Linked DNA regions of Accumulibacter sp.. The main gene of each other region encodes a partner of the protein of the gene in region 2 in a complex. Links are inferred from orthologs where the notes say so. Each region holds a gene or a part of one and is shown on either strand. Other genes may lie near its edges.

The links.
Region 1: the proteins of uvrB (region 2) and V5B60_RS02390 are in contact, whole or in part, in a crystal structure (PDB 7EGT), measured with the Thermus thermophilus proteins. The link is inferred for Accumulibacter sp. from one-to-one orthologs. Residues at the interface, in WP_096411307.1 of Thermus thermophilus: Glu23, Leu25, Arg26, Asp27, Gly28, Glu29, Arg30, Phe31, Arg55, Glu326, Asp327, Phe328, Glu379, Ser382, Gln383, His398, Gly400, Arg401; in WP_096412145.1 of Thermus thermophilus: His654, Arg656, Phe657, Gln666, Asp668, Glu669, Lys680, Arg681, Leu682, Ser683, Lys685, Tyr686, Ala687.

Annotation. Positions count from the first base shown.
Region 1 is NZ_JAZKUG010000001.1:511,724-523,788, reverse strand. Bases 1-2,958 are described here. They hold V5B60_RS02390 (UvrD-helicase domain-containing protein), read right to left. Parts: upstream 2,587-2,958; coding sequence 415-2,586; downstream 1-414. Other genes in these bases: V5B60_RS02385 (HDOD domain-containing protein), read left to right, coding at 2,868-2,958; V5B60_RS02395 (quinone oxidoreductase family protein), read right to left, coding at 1-184. In the rest of the region: more of V5B60_RS02385, read left to right, coding at 2,959-3,710; V5B60_RS02380 (5-formyltetrahydrofolate cyclo-ligase), read right to left, coding at 3,740-4,393; V5B60_RS02375 (lytic transglycosylase domain-containing protein), read left to right, coding at 4,438-6,393; V5B60_RS02370 (complex I NDUFA9 subunit family protein), read left to right, coding at 6,434-7,399; V5B60_RS02365 (multifunctional CCA addition/repair protein), read left to right, coding at 7,509-8,738; V5B60_RS02360 (class I SAM-dependent methyltransferase), read right to left, coding at 8,783-9,967; V5B60_RS02355 (hypothetical protein), read right to left, coding at 9,961-10,812; V5B60_RS02350 (pteridine reductase), read left to right, coding at 10,942-11,679; tRNA 2-thiocytidine(32) synthetase TtcA, read left to right, coding at 11,708-12,065. UniProt on the Escherichia coli protein: A helicase with DNA-dependent ATPase activity. Unwinds DNA duplexes with 3'-5' polarity. Translocates on single-stranded DNA with 3'-5' polarity. Initiates unwinding more efficiently from a nicked substrate than double-stranded DNA.
Region 2 is NZ_JAZKUG010000001.1:4,484,603-4,501,378, reverse strand. The notes cover bases 8,004-10,984. They hold uvrB (excinuclease ABC subunit UvrB), read right to left. Parts: upstream 10,543-10,984; coding sequence 8,464-10,542; downstream 8,004-8,463. Other genes in these bases: V5B60_RS19805 (amino acid aminotransferase), read left to right, coding at 10,642-10,984; V5B60_RS19815 (SGNH/GDSL hydrolase family protein), read right to left, coding at 8,004-8,374. Outside these bases: V5B60_RS19845 (laminin B domain-containing protein), read right to left, coding at 21-746; V5B60_RS19840 (ISKra4 family transposase), read right to left, coding at 1,015-1,983; V5B60_RS19835 (hypothetical protein), read right to left, coding at 1,937-2,371; aconitate hydratase AcnA, read left to right, coding at 2,607-5,312; V5B60_RS19825 (hypothetical protein), read right to left, coding at 5,489-6,022; V5B60_RS19820 (hydrolase), read left to right, coding at 6,219-6,761; more of V5B60_RS19815, read right to left, coding at 6,968-8,003; more of V5B60_RS19805, read left to right, coding at 10,985-11,844; V5B60_RS19800 (AsmA-like C-terminal region-containing protein), read right to left, coding at 11,899-13,812; V5B60_RS19795 (fatty acid cis/trans isomerase), read left to right, coding at 14,056-16,404; V5B60_RS19790 (PAS domain S-box protein), read left to right, coding at 16,641-16,776. UniProt on the Escherichia coli protein: The UvrABC repair system catalyzes the recognition and processing of DNA lesions. A damage recognition complex composed of 2 UvrA and 2 UvrB subunits scans DNA for abnormalities.

The DNA.
Region 1 (12,065 bases), 4.0 Mb from region 2 along the record:
GGCCGAGACCGTTCGGCAGTTGCAGGGGGTAGAGGCCGCTGCGGTGATAGATGTCGATGTAGTTGAGGCCGACCGCCCGCTGGCGGACACGTACTTCAGCGGCTTGCGGATCGCCGACCGTGACCTCCTCCCAGGACATGACTTCGGGGCCCCCGGTGCGATGGATGCGAATGGCGAATGGCATGAAAGTCTCCTCGGCGTGGCGAACGCGACAGTCTAGTGCGCTGCCCGCTTCTTAGGCAAGCACTGAAACTCCTTTCTGCATTGCCACTTGCAGCGTTTCCCAGGCGGTGGTGCACAGGCTTGTCCACAGGATCGGGGGTAAAGCGGTCGCGGCGCGGCGCGCCGTCTGCTGCTTCGCGTGCGGCATCCCGGACTGCCGGCGAAGCCTGTCGCACGCGCCTGCCGGAGGAGTCAGGCGGGAGTCAGGCGGGCGAGGCTGAGGGCGAGCCACTTCATGCCGCCGCTGCCGAAGTTGATCTGCACCCGTGCCTGCTCGCCGGCGCCTTCGCTGGCGACGATCACGCCGACACCGAAACGGGCGTGGCGCACGCTCTGGCCGATGCGCAGGCCGCTGTCGCCTGCCGCCTGCTGCTTCCCGCCCGGCGTGCTGGTCGCGCGCGGGGTGCCGCTCGCACGACTGCTGCGCTGCAGGAGTTCAGCCGGGAGTTCATCGAGGAATAGCGACGGCAGGCAATAGCGCATCTGGCCATGCAGCAGGCGGGTCTCGGCATGCGTCAGGTAGAGCCTGCGGCGCGCACGGGTGACGGCGACGTACATCAGCCGACGCTCCTCCTCGATGCCGTCGCGCTCCTGCGTGGCGTTCTCGTGCGGGAAGAGGCCCTGCTCGAGGCCGGTGATGAAGACGACGTCGAACTCGAGCCCCTTCGCCGAGTGCACGGTCATCAGTTGCACGGCTTCCTGGTCGTCGCCGGCCTGGTGTTCGCCGGCTTCGAGCGACGCGTGCGCGAGAAAGGACGAGAGCCCGCCGTCATCGCTGCGCTCGTTCTCGTCGGTCGCCGTGGCAGTATCGCTGACGAAGACGGTCGCCGCGTTGACCAGTTCGTCGAGGTTTTCCAACCGGTCCTGGCCATCCCGCTCGCCGAGATAGTGCTGGCGCAGGCCGCTGTGATCGATGACGTGTTCGATCAGCTCGGGCAGCGGCAGCGTGGCGGTTTCGCCGCGCAGTTCCTCGATCAGCCGGACGAAGCGGGCGATCGTGCTGCCGCTCTTGCCGGACAGACTCGCGGCAGCCTGGTACAGGCTGGACTGGGTGGCGTGGGCCGCTTCCTGCAGCGCCTCGGTGCTGCGCGTGCCGATTCCCCGGGTCGGGAAATTGACGACGCGGGCGAAGGCCGTGTCGTCATCGGGATTCACGATCAGGCGCAGGTAGGCGAGCGCATGCCGGATCTCCTGGCGGTCGAAGAAGCGCAGCCCGCCGTGCACCCGATAGGGGACGCCGGCGGTGAACAGCTGGTGCTCGAGAACGCGCGACTGCGCGTTCGCGCGGTAGAGGAGGGCAATCTGCTGCCGGGAGACGCCATCGCGCACCAGTTCGACGATCTCGTCGACGATCCGGCGCGCTTCGTCGGTGTCGGAAAAGGCCGCGTAGACCCGTATCGGTTCGCCGGCGCCGGCGTCCGTCCACAGATTCTTGCCGAGGCGGCCGCGATTCTGCCTGATCAGCGCATTGGCGGCGTCCAGGATGTTGCCTTGCGAACGATAGTTCTGTTCGAGGCGAATCACGCTGGCCAGCCCAAATTCGCGCTGCAGGTCCCGCATGTTGCCGATCTCGGCGCCGCGGAAGGCATAGATCGACTGGTCGTCGTCGCCGACTGCGAAGAGGCAGGCGGCGGCTGCCTGCGGATCGGTGCTGCCGTGTCCGGCGAGCAGTTTCAGCCAGGCGTACTGCAAGCGGTTGGTATCCTGGAATTCGTCGACCAGGATGTGCCGGAAGCGTGCCCGGTAGTGCTGCCGGAGTGGCTCGTTGCGCTGCAGCAGCTCGTACGAGCGCAGCAGGAGTTCGGCGAAGTCGACGACGCCTTCCCGCTGGCACTGCCTTTCATACTCGACGTACCATTCGATGCGGCGGCTGGTGTACCGGTCGTAGGCTTCCGCCTGCGCCGCGCGGACTCCCTGTTCCTTGTGCGCGTTGATGAAGTGCATCAGTTCGCGCGGCGGGTACTTCTGGTCATCGACCGCGAGCGCCTTGAGCAGGCGCTTGATCGCTGCCAGCTGGTCGGCGGCATCGAGGATCTGGAATTGCGCCGGCAGTCCGGCTTCGCGATGATGTGCCCGCAGCAGGCGATTGCACAGCCCGTGGAAGGTGCCGATCCACATGCCGCGCGTGTTGATCGGCAGCATCGCCGCGAGGCGGGTCAGCATCTCCTTCGCTGCCTTGTTGGTGAAGGTGACGGCGAGGATTCCGGCTGGGCCGACCTGGCCGGTCGAGATCAGCCAGGCGATGCGCGTCGTCAGCACGCGCGTCTTGCCGCTGCCGGCGCCGGCAAGGATCAGCGCATGCTGCGGCGGCAGTGTGACGGCGGCCAGTTGTGGCGCATTGAGGTGGGCAAGCAGGTCGGACATCGATCGTTCCGGACGCGACGGGTGGGCGTGATTATAGCGGCCGCACCCTCGCCCGCGTGGCCTTGCACGCGCGCGCGGCCGGTCGTGGCAGGCCCGCCGAGAGTCCATCCCCGCCCGCTTTCGCAACCATTCCAACGAGCGGGCCGCGAGGACCATTACAATGACGACGCGGCGACCGGGTGATCGGCCGGCAAGGCAGATGCGGCAAGCTTCAGCGAGCGCGCCTGTCCTGCCGCAGGATTCCAGTTTTGGGCAGCGTTCGTGGGAGACGGGAGGGAGTGATGGCAAAGGAGTTGGCACCGGAACTGATCCAGAAAACGCTGCAGGGGATCAATATCCCCGCGCGACCACAGATACTGGTGCGGCTCGACAGTGAAATGGCCAAGGATGATCCGGATCCCCGGATCGTCGTTCGCCTGATCAGCAGCGATGTGGTTCTGTCTGCCGCCATGCTGAAGACGGTGAATTCGCCGTTCTTTGGTCTGTCGCGCAGGATCAGCTCGGTGGCGCAGGCGGTCAGCATGCTCGGCCTGAGGATGACCGCGCGCATCGTCAGTGGACTCGTGCTGCGCATGACCATGGGTGGCAGGCAGTCGTCGTTCGAGCGCTTCTGGGACACCGCCGAAAAGGTGGCCTGCATCTCCGGTTATGTCGCGTCAACCCTGCCGAGGGGACCGCGCGATGAAGCCTACTGCTTCGGCCTGTTCCGTGATATCGGCATCCCGATGCTGCTGCAGAAGTTCCCCGACTATCGGCAGACCCTCGCCTTGGCCGACAACACGGTTGATCGTCCGATGACGGTGATCGAGGAGGAACGGCATGCCACCGACCATGCGACGCTGGGTTACCTGGTGGCGCGCAGCTGGCTTCTCCCGGAGGTGATCTGCGAGGGAATCCGCCATCACCATGACCCGTCCATCTTCGACACCAGGGATCTCCCCAACCCCATGGCCCTGACGCTGATCGCGATCAACGCGCTCGCCGAGCACCTGGACGACGAGTATGTCCGCATGCGCGCCAATGCCGGCTGGCAGCTGATGGCAGATCGTGTGCTCGTCCATCTCGGTCTGTCCGAGGACGACTACTGTGACCTGCGGGAGGAGGTGACGACGCTGGTGCGGTGAGGCTCGGCCGCGCGCCAGCCAACTCCGGGTCACGGCTTCATGGCGGCGGGGTTGCCGGCTGGCGTGGCCGTGCAGCGATGGAGGCCGCGTTCGGTGACGATCAGGTCGAGCGGCTGGTCGTGCAGCTGGCGATGCAGCCAGTCGAGTCGCGACAGCTCGAATCCGACACCGATCGCCAGTGGCCGCGGGCGCAGGCTGGCCAGCGTGCGATCGAAGTAGCCACCGCCGTAGCCGAGGCGGAAACCGGCGGCATCGAAGCCGACGAGCGGGATCAGCAGCGCCTCCGGCAGCACCGGCTCGCCGCTCGCCGGCACCGGGATACCGTAGCGGTCGGTGGTCATTGCTACGGTCGGTGACCAGGCGCGAAAGGCGAGGCTGCTGTCGGCGGCGAGGACGACCGGCAGGAGTGCCATGAAACCTGGTTCGCCCTGGCGATGCCAGTCTGCGATCAGCGGACGCAGATCCGCTTCGTTGTCGCGCGGCCAGCAGAAGCCGACGCGCATGGTGGCGAGTCGGGGCAGCGCTTCCCGCAGCAGGGCACGGATCCGCTGCGAGTATGCCGCCCACTCGCCTGCCGGCAGCGCGCGGCGGCGCGCCAACAGGGTGCGGCGCAGGGCGCGCCGGTCGTCGGCGGTCGCCGCCGCTGGCGCGGCAGCGCTGCCGGGCATGAAGCCGCTGGGCATGTGTTATCCTCGCCGACGCCATCATCCGAAAGTACCAGCTTAGCATGAACCTCCTGTCGACGACCCTCCTGCTGCTGTTCCTGCTGTTCTCGCCGACCGCCGTCGTGGTCAAGCATGCCGCGGCACAGTCGGCCGACGACCAGTTCCTGGCCGCCCGGGAAGCGGCGCGGGCTGGCGACCGCGCCCGCCTCGAGCGGTTGGCGCCAGCGCTGCACGGGTACGAACTCGAGCCCTACGTCGACTACTGGCTGCTCGTGCCCGACCTCAAGGACGCCGATCCGGCGCTGGTCAGGGCTTTCCTGGGTCGCTACGAGAACACCTACATCGCCGAGAAACTGCGGACCGACTGGTTGCGGCAGCTCGCCCGCAAGCAGCAGTGGGATCTGTTTGATGGCGAGTATCCGCGCCTGTTGCAGCCTGATCAGGAGCTGGCCTGCTACGCGCTGCAGGGCCGCTTGGCACGCGGCGACGCGAAAGCGCTCGATGAAGCCCTGCCGCTCTGGCTGAGCGCGCTCGAGCCGCCCGATTCGTGTTACCCCGTGTTCGAGGCATTGATCATCGGCAAGCGCATCCTCGCCGATGCGGTCTGGGCGCGCATTCGCCGCCAGTTCGAGGCGAACAAGATCGCTGCCGCCTTGTATACGATGAACTACCTGCCCCCGGCACAGACGCCGGAGAGGAAGCTGGCGCAAACGGTGGCGGATTCGCCGCTGCCCTGGTTGAGCAAGCTGCCCGCTGATTTTTCCGGCAACCGCCTGCAGCGCGAGCTGGCTGCCCTGGCCGTGCAGCGCGTTGCGCGCAACGAGCCGCAGGTGGCCGCCGATCAGCTCGAGCGGATCGGTTCGTCGCTGCAAAGTGGCGAGAAATCCTGGGCGTGGAGCCAGATTGCCCGGCAGGCGGCGCAGCGGCACATGCCGGAGGCGTTGCAGTGGTATCGCCAGGCGGGCGCCGTACCGTTGTCGGATGAGGTTGCCGAATGGAAGGTGCGGGCAGCATTGCGCGTGCAGGACTGGGGCAGCGTGCGCTCGACGATCGAGAGCATGCCGCCGGCGCTGGCGGCTCAGCCGGCGTGGGTCTACTGGCTCGGTCGCGCCTACCGCGCCGGTGGCCGGACCGACGAGGCGAACGCCCTGTTCGGCCGGATCGCCGGGCAGCCGGACTTCTACGGCAGCCTGGCCAGCGACGAACTCGGTCGGCCGACGGCACCACCGCCGAAAGCGCCGCCAGCCAGCCGCGAGGAACTGGCGCAGGTGGCTGCGCTCCCTGGCGTGCAGCGGGCGCAGGCCTTCTTCCGCCTGAATCTGCGTAGCGAGGGGGTGCGCGAATGGAACTGGGCGTTGCGCGGCATGAGCGACCGCGAACTCCTGGCGGCGTCCGAGATCGCCCTGCGCTCGGGCAACTACGACCGGGCCATCGCGGCAGCCGACCGGACGCGCAACGAGCACGACTATTCGCTGCGCTATCTGGCGCCATATGGCGACCAGGTGCGGCCGGCGGCACGCAATCAGGCTCTCGACGATGCCTGGGTGTACGGCCTGATGCGTCAGGAGAGCCGCTTCATCAGCAGTGCACGTTCGCCCGTCGGGGCTTCGGGCCTGATGCAGCTGATGCCGGCCACTGCCAAGTGGGTGGCGAACAAGATCGGTCTGAAGGATTTCCATCAGGGGCGGGTCAACGATCCGGAAACCAACCTGCTGCTCGGCACCACCTACATGCGGCTGGTGCTCGAGAGTCTCGACAATCACCCGGTGCTCGCCTCGGCAGCGTACAACGCCGGGCCGGGACGGGCGCGGCGCTGGCGTGCCGAGCGCCCGCTCGAGGGAGCGATCTACGCCGAAACCATCCCCTTCAGCGAAACCAGGGATTACGTGAAGAAGGTGATGAACAACTCGATCTATTATGCGGCACTGTTTGACGGCAAGCCACAGACGCTGAAGAACCGGCTTGGCGTCATCGCTCCGCGCACGGGGGGCGAGGTCAGGGGCGAAGATTTGCCTTAGAATGTCGGCTTCCCGACTTCTCTTCCCACGGCAGGATGCTATGGACCTCGCGAACGTATTGTTGATCGGTGGCAGTGGTTTCGTCGGTGGCTGGATCGCCAGTCGCCTGTCGGAAAGCGGTGTGCGGGTGACGATCCCGACCCGCCATCGCGAGAACACCAAGAAGCTGATCACCTTGCCGACCGTCGAGATGGTCGAGGCCGACGTGCATGAGCCGGCGACGCTCGTGCAGCTGATGCGCGGCCAGGATGCGGTCATCAACCTGGTCGGCATCCTGCACGACGGCGATTCCCGGCTGCCATACGGCAAGGGCTTTGCCGCCGCGCATGTCGAACTGCCGCGCAAGATCGTTGCCGCCATGCCACAGGCGGGCGTGCGGCGATTGCTGCACATGAGTGCCCTGCAGGCGGCGCTGGGAGCACCATCGGAGTACCTGCGCTCGAAGGGCGACGGCGAGATGCTGGTGCGCGCGGCGAAGGAGCAGATCGATGTGACGATCTTTCGTCCGTCGGTGATCTTCGGCCCCGGCGACGCCTTCCTCAACATGTTCGCCAGCCTCGTCAGGCTGTTGCCCGTCCTGCCGCTTGGCGGCGGCAGCGCCCGCTTCCAGCCGGTCTATGTCGGCGACGTCGCGGCGGCCTTCGTCGACAGCCTGGGCGACCGGACGACGATCGGGCGGAGCTACGATCTCTGCGGGCCGAAGGTCTATAGCCTGCGCGAACTGGTCGACTACACGGCACATCTGGTCGGCAGGTCGCCCTGGATCATCGATCTCGGGACCGGTGGCTGGGCTTATCTGCAGGCCGGCGTGATGTGGCTGCTGCCGAAGCCGCCGCTGTCGCCGGACAACTTGCGGTCGATGGAAGTCGACAGCGTCACCGATGGCACGCATGACTTCCCCGGCTGGCAGCCGAAGGCGCTCGAGGCAGTCGCTCCGGGCTATCTGTCGCCGGCGGAGATTCCGCAGCTTCGCTTTGATCGCTACCGTTTCCGCGCCGGCCGCTGAGCCTTCCGGCGGCTGACGCCACCAGCATGCTGCGCCGGCGCGGCGACCTCACCCGTTCGATGAGGCCTCGGCCCGTCGCCCTACCGGCGCTGACCTGATCCCGGTTCGCATGCAGATCTTCACTGTCGGCGGCGCGGTTCGCGATGAACTCCTCGGTCTGCCGGTGCAGGACCGCGATCATGTCGTCGTCGGAGCGTCGCCGCGCGAGATGCTGGCGCGCGGTTTCCGCCAGGTCGGCAAGGATTTTCCGGTCTTCCTGCATCCGCAGTCGCACGAGGAGTACGCGCTGGCGCGAACCGAACGAAAGGCCGGTCACGGCTACCACGGGTTTGCCGTCGATGCGGCGCCGACGGTGACGCTGGCCGATGATCTCGCGCGCCGCGACCTGACGATCAACGCCATCGCCCGCGCCGCCGACGGCGAGCTGATCGACCCGCACCATGGTATCGACGATCTGCAGGCGCGTGTGCTGCGCCATGTCGGCCCGGCTTTCAGCGAGGATCCGGTGCGCATCCTGCGCGTGGCGCGCTTTGCCGCACGCTTCACCGACTTCCGCGTCGCTGCCGAGACCCTCATGCTGATGCAGGGGATGGTCGCTGCCGGTGAGGTCGATCATCTGGTGAGCGAGCGCGTCTGGCAGGAGCTGGCCAGGGGTTTGATGGAGGCGCGGCCGTCGCGGATGTTCGACGTCCTGCGGCAATGCGGCGCGCTGGCCCGGCTGCTGCCCGAGCTCGATACGCTGTTCGGCGTCCCCCAACGGGCGGAATGCCACCCGGAGGTGGACACCGGCGTCCATGTCATGCTCGTCGTCGACCTGTCGGCAGAGCGCCGCTGCGCGCTGCCCGTTCGCTGGGCGGTGTTGCTGCACGACCTCGGCAAGGGCCTGACGCCTGGCGCCGACCTGCCGCGCCATCCGGGCCACGAGGCACGCAGCGTCACGCTGGCTGGCGAGGTTTGCGGGCGCCTGCGCGTGCCCGTTGCCTGCCGTGATCTGGCGCTGCTGGTTGCTCGTCATCATGGCGAAGTTCACCGGGCACTGGAACTGGCGCCGGCAGCGGTCGTCCGCCTCCTTGAAGGCTGCGACGCGCTCCGTCGCCCCGAGCGCTTCGAGCAGTTGCTCGAGGCCTGCAGCTGCGACTTCCACGGCCGTCTTGGCTGGCTCGATGTGCCCTATCCGGTGCCCGCGCTGTTGCGGCGCGCGTTGGCCGCCGTGCGACAGGTCGATGCCGCGGCACTCGCCGCCGGCTGCAGCGAACCGGCCATGATCGCCGCGCGCGTCTCCGCCGCGCGCGTCGCAGCGGTCGAAGCGCTGCTGTCGGGCTGTCCCGGGGCGGCGTAGCGCACCTCTTGCCGAGCAGCCCGGCGGCCTGCCGGCCGCACCGCTTACAGGCTGGCGCTGCGGTCGCCGCTGCGGAACCCGCAGAGCGGCTCGGAGATTCGCCGGCCAAGCGCCATGACCTTGAACAACTCGCCCATCTCGGCTGGCGAGACCAGCTTCTGCACTGCGTTGGCCAGCGGCAGATAGCGCAGCGGGTCGTCGGCGGGTGTCCTGGCGAGGATGTCGGTCAGGCCACAGTTGAAGAGGAAGGTGGACTGGGAGGTGTAGCCGAGCAGGTCGAGTCCCTCGCTGCAGCCGCTGTCGACGATCGCCGTGAAGTCGACGTGCAGGGTGATGTCCTGCAGCCCGGGCAGGTAGAAGGGGTCATCGTGGGCGTGGTGGCGATGGTGGCACATCAGCGTGCCGGCGGCGCGCTCGGGATGGTAGTACTCATGGCGCGGGAAGCCGTAGTCGATCAGCAGCAGCACGCCGTGCTCCAGGATCCTCGCCCATTGCCGGACCCAGGCCGGCGCAGCGAGCGAGATCTCGCTCAGGTAGGGGGGACGGATGCCGCATTCGCCGGCCAGCGCCAGAGCCCGTTCGAGCAGGTGGCCGCTCGCCGGCCGGTCGGCCCAGGCGAAGCGGCCGCGGGCGACCGTCACCCCGCGTTCGCCGATGCCACCTGCTTGCCAGTGCACGAGGTGTGCCGGCATCGCGTCGAGGACCTCGTTCGCCAGGACGACACCGCTGAAGCGCCCAGGCAACTCGTCGAGCCAGCGCACCCTCGGCAGCAGGTGTGGTGCCCGCTGGGCAATGGTGTCGTGCTGTCGGCGACGCAATTCGCCCGACAGCTCGAGGATCGCGTAGCTCTCGGGCAGCCGCCGCTGCCGTTCCATTTCGAGCAGGAGGTCGCTGGCCAGCTTGCCGCTGCCGCCGCCAACTTCGATCAGGCGCGCCGCGCAGCAGGTCTGCAGCTGCTGTAACTGGATCGCCAGCGTCTGGGCGAAGGCCGGCGAGAGTTCGGGCGCGGTGACGAAATCGCCCGCTGTGCCGAACTTGCGGCTACCGCCGGCATAGTAGCCCATCCCCGGCTTGTAGAGCGCGAGTTCCATGAATCGGTCGAAGCCGATCCAGCCGCCAGCGGCCGCGATGTCAGCGGCAATGGCGCTGGCGAGTGCTTCGCTGGCTGCCAGTGCGTCGGCTGAGGGCGTTGGCAGCGTCGCCGCCGTCGCCGGCGGACGCGTCAGCACGCGTCCTGGCGAACGAAACGGACCTGGCCGTAAACTTCGGGATGATGCGTGGCCAGCCAGTGCTCGGCCTCGGCGACGGCACGCTCCCAGGTGGCGGCGCGCAGCGGAACCTCAAGCGTGCTGCCATCGTCCCTCTGCCAGTGCAGCCAATGACTGTGAAAACCGCCGCGTTCCTGTTGCCGCAGCGGGCAGGCGAGTGCGGGTGGTTCGCGGCGCAGCTCGGCGCCGCCGCTGTCCGGCAGAAACAGACGGTAGCGCGGCCCCTTGCCCTCGTGCTGGACGATGAACTGCCTGTTCCCCAGCGTCTCCTCGACGACGTTCCACTCGGCGCAGCCCTCGATGATCGCAGCCAGGGCCAGTCCGTCCTCGTCACGAACGATCTCGGCAGCCACCTGGTGTGTCGTTTCGGTATGGTCGAGCACGTCGTGCCAGGGGAGGCCATTACGGGTCGGTGGCGGGAAGGGCAGCACATGCTTGCCCTGTCGAATCCGGGCAAAGAGCGATGACTTCCTGACGTCGTCGAGGTCGATCGACGGAAACGCCGAGCGTGGTGCCGAGCGGAAGCTACCGGCACCCATGTAGCCGACGTCCCACAGCGTTCGCAGCCATTCGGCGGTGTCGAGAGCGACCTGGGCGAGCTGGTCGTTGAGGTTCTCGCCGTGCTCGTTCGCTGCGTGCCTGCTCGCCGCCTGCATGGCCAGCAGGTCGGTTTCATGGCGGCGGGCGCGGAGCACTTCGGCGAGCAGTGCATCAACCCACTCCGCATCGGCCGGCGGAAGCCGCGCGATCCGTTCGGCAAAGTGCGTCAGCTCATCGATGCCGAGAGGAATATCGGACTTGCTCATGGGGCGGGCTCCGTTGGGACGATGTGGCGAGTGTACCGCGGCGGCGACCGCGGCGTTAGCTTTTTCCCCGAATCGAATCCAGGAATCCGCTAAAATCAGGTCCTTGTCGTCGCCAGCCGGAAACTGGAAATGGAAGGAAGAACGATACTGGTCACCGGCGCTGCGCGGCGTCTGGGCAGGGCGATCGCGGTCGAGATGCACGGGACGGGAGCCAACATCATGGTGCATTACCATCAGGCCGCTGCTGAAGCCGCGACACTCGTCGCCGAGTTGAACGCTCGACGACCTTCTTCCGCCGCCTGTTGGCAGGTCGACCTGCGACAGATCGACAGGTTGCCGGAGTTGGTGGCGGCGACCGTCGACCGGTTCGGTCGGCTCGACGGCCTGGTCAACAACGCCTCGAGTTTCTTCCCCACCCCACTCGCCGGGATCGACCTGCGGGACTGGGATGAACTCGTCGGCAGCAACCTGCAGGCGCCCCTGTTTCTCACCCAGGCGGCGGCGCCACACCTGATCGCCAGCGACGGCAGCGTCGTCAACATCACCGATATCCACGCTGAACGCCCACTCGCCGGCTATCCGCTGTATTGTGCCGCCAAGGCCGGCCTGCTGGGGCTGACGCGGGCGCTGGCGATCGAACTGGCACCGCGGGTCAGGGTGAACGCGGTGGCGCCGGGACCGATCCTCTGGCCCGAGAGCGAAGCTTTCGACAGCGTGGCGCGGGCGGAGATCGTCGCCGACACCTTGCTCCACCGCGTCGGCTGCCCGCAGGACGTGGCGCGGGCGGTACACTACCTGCTCGTTGCAGCGGACTACGTCACCGGTCAGGTGATCAACGTCGATGGCGGGCGTACCGCGTATCTGTGAACCGCTGATCTGCCGGAGAGAGCCACTCGTGGAACCGTCGAAAACTTTGCTGCGCCTGGGAAAGCGCCTCGAGAGCAAGGTTGGCAAGGCGATTGCCGATTACAACATGATCGAGGACGGGGATACGGTGCTCGTCGGCATCTCGGGCGGCAAGGATTCCTACACCCTGCTGTCGCTCCTGATGACTCTGCGCGAGCGGGCGCCGATCGACTTCCGTCTGATCGCCATGAACCTCGACCAGAAGCAGCCCGGCTTTCCGGCCGAGGTCCTGCCGGCGTATCTGACGCAGATCGGCATCGACTACCGGATCGTCGAGCAGGACACCTACTCGGTGGTGCGAGCAAAGCTGCCGCCGGGCAAGACCAGTTGCTCGCTGTGTTCGCGCC
Region 2 (16,776 bases):
CCTGCTGCCGGTGCGGCTGCTCAGGGCTGCCGGAGGTCAGTCGGTCGGCCGTCTTTTCGCGACAGTCCGAGGAGACCCAGCGCCAGACCGAACAGGACCAGCGACGCTGGTTCCGGGATGAGGCCTGTGGTGCAGGATGTACGGGAGTCGCGCAGGCAGACATTGTCGAGCCGGGCGTCATCATTGCCCTGGTCGTCGCCGGTCTTCCAGTCGGCATTGATCCAGATGCCCTGCACGTTGGCGAGGACGGCCTGAATGTAGGAATCGGTTGCCAGCAGCGCGAAGGGGTTGTTCGTCCGCCAGCCGGCCGATTCGTCGAGGGCGAACTCGTAGTGGGTGAAGCCTCCGGTTGCCGGCGGTGCGGTCGGGATGAAGATCATGCGGCCAGCGTCGCCAAGAATCGCGACGTTGGGGAAGGGATCGCCATCGTTCTGGCTGTCCTGGAGGTCGTAGCTGATCGAGCCGCCGAAGAAGGCACTCTTGTCGCCGCTGTAGGCCGCTGACGAGCGGAAAGTGGTCCACGGATAAAGGTCTCCCGTGCGCAGCGTTCCGCCAACCGGGTCGTGACCGACGGCGCCGGTGAAGGTACCATCGACGGCCGGCAGGAAGCCCGAGACAACGATCCGGCCTGTTCCCCAGCCTTCCGCGTCGAGGCTGAAGTCGGAGCGGACGACGGCGGCCGACGCGTGTGCCGAGGCAAGGCTCAGGCCTGAGGCGATGATCGCTGCAGCGAGGTTGTTCTTCATCGTGCTTCTCCAGGAAAGGGTTGCGCGTCGCGTGCCACGTGTCGCCAATGTGCCTGCCAGACGCAGAGGAGCCCGGCCGCAGGTCGGCAAAGGCAGGGCTGCCCAGCTCGTCGGGGAACACGGCGCACGGTCGTAGCTGCTCCTGAACAGGCGCCCCCTCGCATCAGTTCGCCTTGGGTGCACCGCTACCTTGCCAAGTCTGGAGCATTCGTTCCCCGCGCGCAAGCATGCGGGTGCCAACGGGTGCAATCGGAAGTGCGACTGTGGATCAGGCGGCCTGTTGACGTCTGGACTGCCAATAGCGGTCCCACTCCTGGTTGGCACGGCAGACACGCAGCGCCAGCATGTGCTTGGCGTTTTTCAGTTTCCACCAAGCGCCGGCCCGCTTGAGACGGTCCTGGATGACGTAACGGTGTGCGCTTTCGATTTCGCCGGACCCTATTGGCAGCCCGGCCACGAGCGCGTCTTGATAGTTGAACTGCCCCGGGCGATTGGTGAGATAGCGATGCGCCGCGCGCACCGGGGCGTTGGCATCGGGAACGGTGTCGTCCTCGACGAATCGCTGCAGTTCCTCGACGACGTCCTGGAGGCGGTTCTGTTTCAGCCGATCCTTCTGCGTTTCCAGCCAAGCCCTCGCCGCCGTGCCGGCGATCGTGTCCCCTGCGGCCGTCAGGTAGTCACAGACATGGTAGAAATCGACGAGAAAGTGGCCTTGCAGTCCGAATTGCTCACTCACCTGATCCGCAATCCATGCGGCGCCGTCGCTGACCGCATGGACCTTGGTCTTACGCCCCAGTCCGGCCTGAACCGCCGTGCGCAACAGCGTCTCTCCGACCTGGTCGGGCGGGCCCACGGTGGCGCCGAACACCGGGGTGACGGAGCCCGGCGCATGGACCAGACTCAAACGCGCTTCCCTCCAGCCCACCCGGCGGGTCTTGCGGCGGTCCACTTTCGCGCTCTGGTCGTCCGATTCGGCCGTCTCCACGACGGGAATCATGCTCCCATCGATCTCGCCGATCAACTGCTCTACGCCGTCTCGTGCCGGGATTTTTGCCGCCGCTTTCGGGCGCTCGTCGATCGTCGCGGCATGCCGCAAGACGATCGGCCAGCACGTACTGGCGGACACCTCGATACCGTAGTGCTCTTTCAGCTTCTGCGGAATGCGCGCCGCGGGCGCGTCCGCCCCGAAATCAACGATCGCTCGCTGCAGCGGCTCCGAGCAGCCCCGGCAGACCACCTCCGCCGAACGCGTGAATGGCCGGATCTCCGGCCCGCGCGTCCCTTGCCGGAAGACCTGCTCCGCTACTTCGATCTGTCCGTACCGGGTCTGCCAATAGACGTTTTTTTTCCTTCCGCTGCACGCCCGGTTGTTGCGCCACCTCTTCTTCCTTCCGCTGCGCTTGCCGTCGCGCCCAGCCGTGCAACGCTTCGTTGCCCAACTGCCGCAATTCCTCCGTCACCCGCCGCTCCGCCTCCGCCGCCTTCTCAACATCGCCGGCCGCATTCTCGACCACCGCCAGCAACGACTCGATCTTGGCTTGGAGCTCGGGATGATCTCTAAACCGCTCTTCCAAACCCCGACTCGGCTTGAGTCGCCCCTCCATTTCCGACCACCTTTCTGTCATGGGTCTCGCTCCAAGGTGAAGTAACCCATCACTATTTACCCCACCTCCGCCCAATTGTCTAGTGCCGAATGCCACCGCCAACCACCTCGCCCCGGCGTCAGTCGCACTTCCGATTGCACCCGGTGCCAACCGCGTGTGGCTGTCGCCGTGGCGACGCGGATGGAACGTGCGGAGCCACGTGTTGTCATGGTGCTTGAGGACGCGCTCGTAGCACGCGCCCTTCTGGAGAACCCGCATGCGCCAATCGCCATTCAACACCCTGTCCCGCTTCAGTCCGCCCGGTCAGCCGGAGGCCCTGTATTACTCGCTGCCGGCACTCGCCAGCGCCGGTATCGGCCATGTCGATCGCCTGCCGGTGTCGCTGCGGATCGTCCTCGAGGCACTGCTGCGTCACTGCGACGGGCTGCGGGTGAGCGAGAAGCACATCGTCGAGCTGGCGCAATGGCGACCGCGGGCGGAGCGCAGCGAGGAGATTCCATTCGTCGTTGCGCGCGTCGTCCTGCAGGACTTCACCGGCGTGCCGTTGCTCTGCGATCTGGCGGCCATGCGCCACGTCGCGGCCGAACGCGGACTCGATCCGCGGCGCATCGAGCCGCTGGTGCCGGTCGATCTGGTCGTCGACCATTCGATTCAGGTCGATCATTACGGGACGCCGCAGGCGCTGCAGCAGAACATGCGCCGCGAGTTCGCGCGCAATGGCGAACGCTATCAGTTCATGAAGTGGGGCATGCAGGCCTTCGACACCTTCCGCGTCGTGCCGCCCGGAGTCGGCATCGTCCATCAGGTCAACCTCGAGTACCTGTTCCGCGGCGTGCGGCAGCAGGAGACGACCGACGGCAGGCTGTGTTTTCCCGACACGCTGGTTGGTACCGATTCGCACACGACGATGATCAATGCCGTCGGCGTCGTCGGCTGGGGCGTCGGCGGCATCGAGGCCGAGGCGGCGATGCTTGGCCAGCCGGTCTACTTTCTGACCCCGGACGTGGTCGGTGTCGAACTCGGCGGCCGCCTGCGCGAAGGCGTCACCGCGACCGATCTGGTGCTGACGGTGACCGAGCTGCTGCGGCGCGAGAAGGTGGTGGGCACCTTCGTCGAGTATTTTGGCGAGGGCGCGAGCACGCTGTCGGTGACCGATCGCGCGACGCTGGCCAACATGGCGCCGGAGTACGGGGCGACGATGGGTTTCTTCCCGATCGACGAGAAGACCGTCGGCTACATGCGCAGCAGCGGCCGCAGCGATGAGGACTGCGAGCTGTTCGAGGCGTATTTCCGCGCCCAGGGCCTGTTCGGCATCCCGCGCGCGGGCGAGGTCGACTATTCGCGCCGCGTGTACCTCGACCTGTCGACGATCGTGCCCTCGCTCGCTGGCCCGAAGCGGCCGCAGGACCGGATCGTCTTGCCCGAGATGGCCAGCCGCTTCAGTGCCCTGTTGACCGCCGCGGAGTCGGCGGACGGCTTCGGACGGCCGCCGGCGAGCCTGGCGCAGCGCCATCCGACCGGGCTCCCCGGCGTCGACCTCGGTCATGGCGACGTCCTGATTGCGGCGATCACCTCGTGCACCAACACCAGCAATCCGGCGGTGATGATCGCTGCCGGGCTGCTGGCGAGAAAGGCGGTGGCAAAGGGGCTGCGGGTCAGGCAGCACATCAAGACTTCACTCGCTCCCGGTTCGCGGGTGGTGACCGATTATCTCGACCGCGCGGGGCTGCTGGCGCCGCTGGCCGAACTGGGCTTCGCGCTGGTCGGCTATGGCTGCACGACCTGCATCGGCAACGCCGGCGATCTCGATCCGGCGTTCAACAGGACGATTGCCGAGCAGCAGCTGATCGCTGCGGCGGTGCTCTCGGGCAACCGTAACTTCGAGGCGCGCATCCACCCCGCCCTGCGTGCCAACTATCTGGCGTCACCGCCGCTGGTGGTGGCGTTCGCGATTGCCGGCCGGGTCAACATCGACCTTGAGAACGAGCCCTTGGGAACCGGCGCCGATGGGCAGCCGGTGTATCTGCGGGACATCTGGCCGAGTTCGGACGAGATCGACGCCGTACTGCCGCTGGCGCTCGATCCGCAGACCTTCCGCCGGCGCTACGCCGATTTCAGCGCCGACCAGGATCTGTGGCAGTCGATCCCGGCGCCGAGCGGCGAGGTATACGACTGGCCACCGTCGAGCTACATTGCCCGGCCTCCGTTCTTCGAACTGCCGCCGCAGGCTGTCGGCGACATTCGTGGCGCCCGCGCGCTGCTGCTGCTCGGCGATTCGGTGACTACCGACCACATCTCGCCGGCCGGCTCGTTCGGCGAGGCGACGCCGGCGGGGGAGTGGCTGCGCGCACAGGGGGTCGAGCGCGCCGATTTCAACTCCTACGGATCCCGCCGCGGCCATCATGAGGTGATGATGCGCGGCACCTTTGCCAATGTCCGGATTCGCAACCTGATGCTGCCGCCCGACGCTGACGGCCGTCGGCGGGAGGGTGGCCACACGCTGCTCGACGGGCGGCTGACGACCGTTTTTGCGGCGGCGATGAGCTATCTGGAGCGGGGGATACCCAGCATCGTCGTTGCCGGTGAGGAGTATGGCACCGGCTCGTCGCGTGACTGGGCAGCCAAGGGAACACGCCTGCTCGGTGTGCGCGCGGTGATCGCCCGCAGCTACGAGCGGATTCACCGCGCCAACCTGGTCGGCATGGGCGTCCTGCCGTTGCAGTTCATCGGCGAAGACTCGGTCGCCTCGCTCGGCCTGCGCGGCGACGAGCGCTTCGACATCACCGGGCTGGCCGGCGGGCTGTCGCCGATGCAGACGGTCGCGCTGGCGATCACGCGTGCCGACGGCGAGCGACGCGAGTGTGCGCTGCTCTGCCGCATCGACACGCCGATCGAGGTCAGCTACTACCGTGCCGGCGGCATCCTGCCCTTCGTGCTCGAGCAGTTGCTCGGCGGGCGGTGATGCGCTGCGGCCGGTGCGCTGCAGCGTCGGCGTGGGCAGCCGCTCGCCGCGCCGGTTGCTGCTGGCGTTGCCCCCGGAGCGTGCTGCCGGGTGTGTGTGGGGTGTCTCCGCAAGCCTTGCGTGTTGCGTGGCACAATGCCGCATGCATGGTGTGTGCGGCGTTGTCGGCTGCCCCGTCAGGCTGGCACCGGGGTGCTTGGGTGCGCCGGTCGATCCTCGTCGCCACAGCGCTGGCGGTTGCCGGCGGCGCCGGCGTCGGACCTCACGGCCAGCGCCGAAGCCGCGCTCCGCGCGTGCCCGGCGCGCAGCCCGGCCTTGTGCCGGGCGAGCAGCGCGAGACTGTGTTCGACATAGTCGTGCGAGCTGATCTGGCTGCCGACGTAGCTGCGGAGCAACTCCAGCCAGCGCGCGTGGATGGCGCACGGTGTGTGCCGATCGCTGCCGTTGGCCAGCGGGCAGTCCGGGCAGCGTGTCGCCTGCAGCGTCGCGACGGCGGTGCGCTTCTGCCATTGCTGGCGATAGAGGCGGGCATTGTTCTCGATCCAGGCCAGCGCCCGCGTCTCGCGCTCGGCTTCCGGAAAGGACGCGACGTAAGTCTGGACGGTTGCCAGTTGCCTTGCGAAGAACTCCTCGTCCGACAGTTCCGGACGTTCGCCGCCGCCGACAAAGCGGGAGATCAGCGCCAGGGTCGGGTCATCAACGACATACATCGGTGCCTCGCACAGCCGTCGGCGGAACGCTTCCACCATGAGGAAATATAGCACTGATGTTGCGCCGCAGCAATTGCTTCCTGTCTTCGCTGGACGGTAGGCGTGGACCGCAGGCCTTGGCCGCAGGCGAGTACGGTATTACCATCGCGGGCGAAGCGGCGCAGTGCAGCGTCGTGATTCCCGGGAGGGCTTGTCGATGTTGATGCGCGTTGATCATTCGGTTCTCCTGCTCGTCGATCTGCAGGAGCGGCTGCAGCCGGCGATCCATGATGCCGCTTCGGTGCTTGCGGCCAGCATCTGGCTGACGCGCGTCGCGCAGCGGCTGCAGGTGCCTGTGATCTGTACCGAGCAGTACGTCAAAGGACTCGGGCCGACGATGTCGGACCTGCGTCAGTTGCTGCCGGAGGAATGCGTGATCGAGAAGACGCACTTCTCGGCGCTGGCCGACGGCAGGCTCCTGCAGCTTGCCGGCGGCGATCGGGCGCAGTTCATCGTCGCCGGCACCGAAGCGCATGTCTGTGTGCAGCAGACGGTGCTCGACCTGCTGTCAGCCGGCCGCAAGGTTTTCGTCGTCGATGAGGCGATCGGCTCGCGGCGCGCCAGCGACAAGGCCCTGGCGGTCGAGCGCATGCGCCGGCACGGCGCCGACATCGTGTCGCGCGAGATGGTCGTCTTCGAGTGGCTGCGGCAGGCGGGGAGTGAGGTCTTTCGCGCGATCAGCCGCGAGTTCATTCGCTGACCGGGCACGCCAGGAATCGCCGGGCGTCGGCGAAGACCTGGGCAGTCCGTCGTCCTGACTCTGCCGGCGTGTGTACGGAGCATGGTCGTCCGGCGAAGGCGCACCCGACGACGATTCCCCGCTGCCTCGCCTGCCGGGCAAGCCGCCCAGCGCCCAACCGCGCAGGGCTGGCCAGCGCGCTCCGCGTCCCTGGCCGAGGGGCTCCGTCAGAAACGCTGTTGCTGCCTGCGCTGCGCGGTTGCGACAATTCCCAACAGACCGATGGCGAGGAGAAGAATTGACTCGGGTTCGGGAACGGCAGCCCGGAACTGTGCGCCGATGATGCTGTGCGCGTAGGTCGTGGGGTGCACACCGTCCCAGAACAGCCACTGGAAGTTGTCGGCAGCACAGGCAGCGTAATTCTGGATGCACTGCATGGTCGTGTTTCTGATGCCGTAGGCCGCCGGATCCTGCCGTACGCTGGCGAAAGTGGCGAAGGTGTCGAACTGGACGATCTCGGCCGAAAGCTGGGCGTCGAGGAGATTCAGTGCGGAGGCCAGGGAGGCATTGAAGCCCACGGTCAATGCCGTCAAGTCGCCGGCGTTGGGTTTGCCGAGAAACTCCGGTGTCGTTCCAAGATCGGGCATGTTGGCAACGAGGAAATGCTCGGCTCCGGCGCTGGCCAGTCCGACGACGGTCGAAATGATGTTGTTGATCCCGTTGCCGATCAGCGCCGACACGTTGCCGGGAACACCTGGCAGTCCGGATGCCGTGCCGGGCGTACTCCCGGTCGCATTCAGGTAAAAGACATCGTTGGGAAACAGCCAGATGACGAACAATGAAGTCGCAGGGTCGAATGCCCGCCCGCTTTGCAACTGGCCCTGGAAGGTGGCCAGCTGCCAAGCATTGGCTTTCTGCGCATAGGCTGGCGCGAAAGGACCTGTCGAGGGATTGACCGAGTTGTAGCTCTCCAGCCCGGTTGTCGCACCCCCGATCGCGTAGTTGGTGCCACCGGCCAGAGAGGGCTTGAAGGCGCTGGGGTTGCCCGGGTTGTAGCTTCTCCACAGATACTCGACGGCGACCGGGCCATTGGAGTACTGCCCGTTGTAATAGGGCGGAGGCGGGAAGACCACGCCCGACGGCGCAGCCGGCGGATAGGCCTGGCTGGCCAAGCCGCTGTTTCCTCCATCCGACAGGCTGTCGCCAAACACGAACAGGTCCGACATCGTCTGCAGCGAAGCGTTGGCCGAGACCGGCATGCCCATCGCTGCAGCCATGGCCAATGCACCCAGTGTTTTCCATTCCACTTTCATCGTCATCCTCTCTGTTGATCGGGAATTGAGATTCCCGAGGTTGTTCCAGGCAGCACTCTGGCCCCCACAGTCCTGGTCGCCAACATTCGTGTCGCTCAGCCACCGCCATTCCTGTCCGTCTGGAGTTGGAAGCAAGTTTCGATCCACTTGGTTTTTCCTTGACGAAACAGATGCTTGACTTCCCACCGTTCGTCGCAGTGTAAAGAAGACCGACACTCGTCGAGATGGCGAAAGGCGCGGTGCCCGGCCCGGCGATTGCGGCAGCGGTCTTGCCGGCGAAATCGGGGGGAACTGCTCCGGACACGCCAGCCCAAGCGGCACGGACGCCGGCTCACCAGCCGGCGGCGCGATCCGTCCGCGCATCGCTCGCGCGACGACGAGGGTGCTCCGGAGCCTCCTCCCGGCGCGGCCTAAGACGGTGGCAGGGGAGCCTCCTCGCCACTGATCCCGAAGACCTGCCGGCGCAGCCGGAAGAGCTCGTCACGTGCTGCCGCCGCTTTCTCGAATTCGAGGTTCCTGGCGCAGTCGAGCATCTCCTTTTCCAGACGCCGCAGCTCGCGCGCCAGTTCCTTCTCGCTCATGGCGTCGTAGCCGGCCTTTTTTTGCGCCGCCTTGAGTTCCTTCTGCGCGCTTTCGCTGTCGTAGACGCCGTCGATGATATCGATGATCCGCTTGCTGATGCCGGTGGGGACGATGCCGTGGCTGTCATTGAAGTCGATCTGCCGTAGCCGGCGGCGTTCGGTTTCGGCGATCGCCCGCTGCATCGATCCGGTGACCCGGTCGGCGTAGAGGATTGCGGTCCCGTGCAGATGGCGGGCGGCGCGGCCGATGGTCTGGATCAGCGATCGCTCCGAGCGCAGGAAGCCTTCCTTGTCGGCATCGAGGATGGCGACCAGTGACACTTCCGGAATGTCGAGCCCTTCGCGCAGCAGGTTGATGCCGACCAGGACATCGAACTTGCCGAGGCGCAGGTCACGGATGATCTCGACGCGTTCGACGGTGTCGATGTCGGAATGCAGGTAGCGGACGCGCACTTCGTGTTCGTCGAGGAAGTCGGTCAGGTCCTCTGCCATCCGTTTCGTCAGGGTGGTCACCAGGACGCGTTCACCAGTTTCGGCGCGGCGCCGGATCTCGGAGAGCAGGTCGTCGACCTGCGTCGACGCCGGGCGCACGATGAGCACCGGGTCGACCAGTCCGGTTGGGCGCACGAGCTGCTCGACGACCTGTCCCTGATGCGCCGCCTCGTAGTCGCCCGGGGTGGCCGAGACGAAGATCGTCTGCCGCAACAGGGCCTCGAACTCGGCGAACCGCAGCGGCCGGTTGTCGAGCGCCGAGGGCAGGCGGAAACCGTAGTCGACGAGGTTCTCCTTGCGCGAGCGGTCGCCCTTGTACATGCCGCCGACCTGCGACACCGCGACATGCGACTCGTCGATGAAGAGCAGGGCATCGGCGGCGAGATAGTCGAGCAGCGTCGGCGGCGGCTGCCCGGGCTGGCGTCCCGAGAGATGCCGCGAGTAGTTCTCGATTCCCTTGCAGAAGCCGACCTGATCGAGCATCTCGAGGTCGAAGCGGGTGCGCTGCTCGATCCGCTGCGCCTCGACCAGGCGGCCAGCGGCCTGGAAGCTGGCGACCCGCTCTGCCAGCTCGACCTTGATTGCCTCGATCGCCCGCAACACCGTCTCGCGCGGCGTCACGTAGTGCGACGAAGGAAAGATGGTGAAGCGCAGCAGGCGGTTCTGCAGGTGGCCGGTCAGCGGGTCGAAGAGCTGCAGGCCGTCGATCTCGTCGTCGAAGAGCGAGATGCGGATCGCCTGCTCGGCGTGCTCGGCGGGAAAGACGTCGATGACGTCGCCGCGGACGCGGAAGCTGCCGCGGCGGAAATCGGTCTCGTTGCGCTCGTACTGCATCGCCGTCAGGCGCTTGATGATCTCGCGCTGCCCCAGCCGGTCGCCGACGCGCATGGTGAGGATCATCCGGTGGTACTCGTCGCGGTCGCCGATGCCGTAGATGCACGATACCGTTGCCACCAACACACAGTCGCGCCGTTCGAGCAGGCTCTTCGTGGCCGAGAGGCGCATTTGCTCGATGTGTTCGTTGATCGACGAGTCCTTCTCGATGTACAGGTCCCGCGACGGCACATAGGCCTCGGGCTGGTAATAGTCGTAGTAGGAGACGAAGTACTCGACGGCGTTCTCCGGGAAGAACTCGCGGAACTCGGCGTAAAGCTGCGCCGCCAGCGTCTTGTTGGGCGCCAGGACGAGCGCCGGGCGACCACTGCGGGCGATGACGTTGGCCATGGTGAAAGTCTTGCCCGAGCCGGTGACGCCGAGCAGCGTCTGGAACGACAGGCCGTCCCGCAGGCCGGCGAGCAATTGTTCGATGGCCTGCGGTTGGTCGCCGGCCGGCTGGAACGGCTGATGGAGCCGGAACGGACTGCCCGTGAAGGTCAGCGGAGGAGGCCTGTCGAGCGTTTGATCTTGCTTTGCCATGCTAGAATTTTACGTTTTTTTGTGCGCACCGGTCGTCACTGCGAGCGGGTGCGCCATTGGCCTCGGCCTCCTGACCCATCACTACGGGAAGAACAGACCATGACCGCTTCGATCTTTGCTGCCGTGGAGATGGCTCCACGTGACCCGATCCTCGGCCTGACCGAGGCCTTCAATGCCGACAGTCGCTCGAGCAAGGTCAATCTGGGCGTCGGCGTGTATCTCGACGACAGCGGCAAGGTGCCGCTGCTGGCGGCGGTGAAACTCGCCGAGAAGGTGCGCCTGGAGGCGCTGCCGCCACGCGGCTACCAGCCGATCGATGGTCTGCCCGCCTACAACCAGGCGGTGCAGAAACTGCTCTTCGGCGAGCAGTCGGCGCTGCTCGGCGAAGGCCGTGTCCTGACCATCGAGGCGCTGGGTGGCACTGGTGGCCTCAAGGTGGGTGCCGACTACCTGCGCCGCCTGCTGCCAGGGGCGACGGTCTACATCAGCGATCCGAGCTGGGAAAACCATCGCGCACTGTTCGAGTTTGCCGGTTTCCGCGTCGACTCGTACCCCTACTATGACGCGACGACACGTGGCGTCGACTTCGCCGCGATGAAGGCGGGGTTGAGCACGCTGCCGGCAGGATCGATCGTCGTCCTGCACGCCTGTTGCCACAACCCGACGGGCGCCGACCTCGATGCCGCACAGTGGCGCGAAGTCATCGACATCGTCGCGGCACGCGGTCTGGTCCCGTTCATCGACATCGCCTATCAGGGCTTCGCCGACGGCATCCGTGAGGACGCCGTTGCCCTCGACCTGTTCGCCGCCTCGGGTCTGCAGTTCCTGATCGCCAGCTCGTTCTCGAAGTCGTTCTCGCTCTATGGCGAGCGGGTCGGTGCGCTCTCGGTGGTCACCGCCAGTCGCGACGAGACGGCACGCGTGCTCTCGCAGATCAAGCGCCTGGTGCGCACCAACTATTCGAATCCGCCGACGCACGGTGGCGCCATCGTGGCGGCGGTTCTTGCCAGCGCCGAACTGCGCGGGTTGTGGGCGGACGAACTGGCGCAGATGCGCCAGCGCATTCTCGACATGCGACGCAGCCTCGTCGAGCATCTGCAGGGTGGCGGTGCCGGTGCCGACTTCTCGTTCATCAACCGGCAGCGCGGGATGTTTTCCTATACCGGCCTGAACCCGGCGCAGGTCGACCGCCTGCGCGATGAATTCGGCATCTACGCTGTCAGCACCGGCCGCATCTGTCTGGCGGCGCTGAACACGCGCAACGTCGGCTACGTTGCCGAGGCCATCGCGACGGTGCTCTGACTCGCCCACAAGCGGCCGCCAGCCTCACCCCACCAGTCTGTCGGCCGCGGGTCGTCAGCGCGCCGTCTGGGTCAGCGGTGACTCCAGGGCCCCGCTGATCAGCACCGGCATGGCCGTATGATCGGCGCGTCGGCGCGCCATCATGACATCCATCCGCCCCCGCAGTTGCAGGTCGCGGCCGATCTCGATCTGACCGTTCGCCTGCATCAGCCCGGCAGTCAGGCTGAGACGCGACAGACGCAGCGCGTTCGGGGTCAGCGTGAGGATGCCAGACAACTCCTCGAAGCGGGTTGCTCCGCCAAGGGTCAGCGGTACCACCGAAAAACGGCGCACCGCCTCGGCCAGATCAAGGCCGCCCAGGTGTCCGCGGTGGATGGTGAAGTTGCCGCTGGCCTGCAGCCGGGCGACGGCGTTCGGCAGACTGTCGGCGCTGGTCGAGAAACTCAACCTGCCCCTGGCTTCGCCGCCGATGCGCCCGTTGAAGCCGAGGGCTGCCGCCAGCGCGCCGGTATTGATCCGTTCGAAAGAAAGGTCGCCGGTCACAGCGGCCTTGCTGCCGCTGCGCAGGGCGCTGTTGCCGCGCAGCACGCCGTCGAAGATGCGTGCCTCGACGCGGTCGATCAGGAATTCGGGCCCGGAGATCCGTCCCTGCAGGTCGAGCGAATCGAACAGATAGGGAGATTTCGGCTCCGGTCGCCAGGCGGTTCCTTCGAGCTTGACGTTCATCCCTCCACCGGTCGCCGGTTGCAGCTCGACCAGCAGGTTCTTGCTGGGCGACTGCAGCAAGGCTGACTGCAGCCGATGATCGGCGGACAGCTGCAACCGACCGGCAAGGCCGGTGAAGACGAGGTCGCCGAACGCGATCCCGGCTTCGCTGAGCGAAACCTGGACGACGCGGGCCCGTGCCGGCGCGTTGGCCGACGCATCGAGCGCCTGCGCCAAGGTGTCCAGGGCTGCGGCCGACAGCGTGATGCCGATCAGCTCTGCCTCGCCAAAGACGATCTGTGGCGAGAGCAAGCTGCGCAGCTCCGGCCGCAGGCGCAGCGAAGCCATGCTGACCTGGTCGGTGGCGCCATCCTCACCCAGCCGCACCTGCTCGAGCAGCAATCCCGGTCGGGGATAGACGGTAACGCGCATGGCAGCGATTCGCGCCGGCCGAGCGCTGCTCTGGGCGAGGGCCGCTTCGACCTCGGGCAGATAGATGCCATAGGGGAAGAGCAGAACGCCGAGGGACAGGGCGGCTGCGAGAAGCGCCAGTCCGATCAGGGTGGCCAGGGGCCAGGTCAGCGTTCGGCGCTGTCGGCTCCTGCGGACTGGCCTGAGCCCGGTGCTTGAATCCCTCGGGCCCGGTGCCAGGCGTGCCCGCAGGCGCGCGAGGAGCGATGGCCGGTCGTCGCTCGCAGTTCCTGGCGACGCCAGCGATTCCGCTGCCAGATCGTCCGCTGCGAGGGAGGAACTGGCTGCGCCCGTCGTCGGCGTGGGAGGGCCGAGCGTGCTCGGCGTCAGGGTGCTTGGCGTCAGGGTGCTCGGCGCCGACGTATCCGGCAGCGGTGTCGTCCTGCCCGGCCGCACATTCGGGAAAGGAATGATCTGCGTTTCCGGTGTGCCCGAAAGGGGCGAACTCGCCGGTGTCGACAGACCGCTCGACCCGAAGGTCGAGAAGTCGGAGTGCGGCCGCGGCTGCGTCGTTTGCTTGCGGCTGGCCGCATTGCCGGTCAGTCGCCAGACCGACCGCGTCTCGGCGCGGCGTTCGATGAAGCCATCGGATTCCAGCTCGACCAGCGCATTTTCGGTGAGCTGGACGTTGCCCGTCTTCTCGCACAGGTCGGCAACCGTCGCATTGCCGTCGACGAGGATGAGCACCATGCGGACGTTGCGCTGGACGACCCGCGTCCGCTGCGCCATGGCTTCCTCGCCGGCAGCGGTCCTGGCAAAGACCAGGGTGGGGTCGAGCTGTTCAGAGGCCATTCTGTCAGCCGGACCGTCAGGGCAGTTGCCGGGCTCGTTCGGAATCCCGCATGTTCGCTTTCCTCCTGTCGCTATTATCGTGGAAACTGCATGCGGGCGTGCGGTAAACAGGCGCTTTTGCTCGTTCCGCCTGCGGATCACCGTCCCTCGGGCTGGCGGAGTGGCGACTGCATTCGCTATCCTTCGTTCCTTGCCAGAAGTCGCCCGTTCGCGGGCGCGGCCTGTTGTCCGGGAAATGTCGCCATGACCCTCGTCAGGAGCCTCCTGCCACTGCTGCTCGCCTTGCTCAGTGGTTGTACCGTCATCAGCCGGCACACGCTCGACCAGCGGTACGGTCCCGCCGAGCCGCAGCGCTTCGATGTCCCGCGGGCGCCGAGCGGCGGCCTTTCCTATCATGCCGACGTGCAGCCGATTATCGAGCGTCGTTGTGTCGTCTGTCACGCCTGCTACGACGCACCTTGCCAGCTGAAGCTCGGCGCCTGGGAGGGAATCGCCCGCGGCGCCAGCGACGAGTTGGTATACGACGGTGGGCGTCTGAGCGAGGCGGCACCTTCGCGACTGTTCGTCGACGCCGGCAAGGCATCGGAGTGGCGGCAGCGGGGTTTCTACCCGGTACTCAATGAGCGCGGGGAGACGCCGGCGGCGAATCTGGCAGCGAGCGTCATCTACCGCGCGCTGCAGCTCAAGCACAGCCACCCATTGCCGGAAATGGCGGTGCTCCCGGCGACCTTCGACTTCTCGCTCGACCGCGCGCAGCAGTGCCCGCGGATCGAGGAATATGACGCCTTCGCCGCCGCCAACCCGCTGTGGGGGATGCCCTTCGGTCTGCCGGGGCTGAGCGACGCCGAATTAGCGACGCTGCGCAACTGGTTGCAGCAGGGGGGGCCGTTCGAAGGGCTGCCGCCATTGCCGGCTGCCGTCGAGCGGCAGGTCGCCGAATGGGAACGCTTTTTCAATGGTGGTTCGCGCAAGGAGCGCCTGGTCAGCCGCTACATCTACGAGCACCTCTTCCTCGCCCACCTGTACTTCGACGGCGACCCGCAGCACCACTTCTTTCGGCTCGTGCGGTCGCGCACGCCACCGGGGCAGCCGATCGAGCCGATCGCCAGCCGGCGACCGTACGACGACCCCGGCGGCGAGGATTTCCACTATCGCCTGGAGCGCGAGAGGGAAACCATCGTCGACAAGACGCACATGCCCTACGCCCTCGGCGAGAAGCGCATGGCGCGCTGGCGGGAGCTGTTCCTGCAGCCTGATTACCCTGTCGACGAACTGCCTCCATACTCACTCGCTGCCGGTGCCAATCCCTTCGTCACCTTCCGTGACCTGCCGGTGCGTGCGCGCTACCAGTTCATGCTCGACGAAGCCGAGTTCACGATCATGGGCTTCATCAAGGGGCCGGTGTGCCGCGGTCAGGTGGCATTGAACGTCATCCAGGATCGCTTCTGGGTCTTTTTCCTTGCCAACGATGGCTCCGGTCAGGCGGCCGACGAGTTCCTCGAGCGCGAGTCGAGGGTCCTCGAATTGCCAACGGCGAAGGGTAGCGACGCCGGGATCATCGGCCCGTGGCGTGAGTACGCGAAGAAGGAAGAAAAATACCTGCAGGACAAGTCGGCCTACCTCGCGAGCCGCTCCAGCCAGCGCGGCCGGCCGGACCTGAACTGGATCTGGAACGGCGACGGCAGCAACCCGAACGCGGCGCTGACCGTTTTCCGCCACTTCGACAGTGCCACGGTGGTCAAGGGGCTGGTTGGCGAGGTGCCGAAGACCGGCTGGGTGATCGGCTACCCCCTGCTGGAACGGATCCATTACCTGCTGGTCGCCGGCTTCGACGTCTACGGCAACGTCGGTCACCAACTGCTGTCACGCCTGTACATGGATTTCCTGCGCATGGAGGGCGAGTTCAACTTCCTCTCCTTCCTGCCGCCGGACCAGCGTCTGGCCGTACGCGACTACTGGTATCGCGGTGCCAGCGACGAGGTCAGGGAGCATGTCTATGGCAGCCTGGCACGCTTCGATGTCGAGAGCGGCATTCCTTTCCGCAGCGGCGATGCGCGGCGCGAGTTCTTCGGCCTCCTGCAGCAGCGTCTGGCGCCGGTAGCCGACCGTCGCCACGAACTCGGCGGAGTCGGCGATGCCGCCGTGCAGGCCGATCTCGCACTTCTTGCCGCTGTCCGCGGGCCGGCGCTGTCCTGGCTGCCGGAACTGGTGATCCTGCGCATCGAAGACGGAGCGCGCGCAGCACGTTACGTGACCCTGCTGCGCAACACCGGCCACAGCAACGTCTCGAGCCTGCTGCGGGAGGGTCGCGAGCTGTTGCCCGAGGAGAACACGCTGAGCGTCGCCCGCGGCTTCGTCGGCGCCTATCCGAACGCCATCTACCGTGTGCAGCGCCCGCAGATCGGCGAGCTGGCGCGCACCATCGGGCAACTCGGCAGCGAGGAAGACTACCGCGTGCTCGCCGACCGCTTCGCCGTTCGCCGCAGCGATCCGGCCTTCTGGAAATACAGCGACGAACTGCAGGCGACGCACCTGAAGCTGGCGCCGCTGACTGCCGGGCTGCTGGACTACAATCGGCTGGAGAACCGCTGACGCTGCGGATTACTGCGTGGCGGTCGGGCGAAGGCGCCGGGGCATATCGATTGCGCGAACGATGATCCATCGGTCTGTTCACCATAGGGCCAACGACTTGCCGGGATCATCGCCCCGAGTGGGCAATTTGCATGTAGAATCCAATACATGAGCTGTTGTAGGGGCTTTGCGGGACATCAGGACGTGGGCCGCCTGCATGTGCCGAACAGAAGAAGCGTTGGGTCATGCCGAGGTAGATGAGCACACCGAAACCCGATTCGCCCTTCGTCATCGACTACCGGGCGATCTTCGACGCCGCGAGTAGCGGGATGGTGCTCACCGGCGCCGCAACGGGTCGGATCGTCGACGTCAACGATGCCTGGACGCGCACCA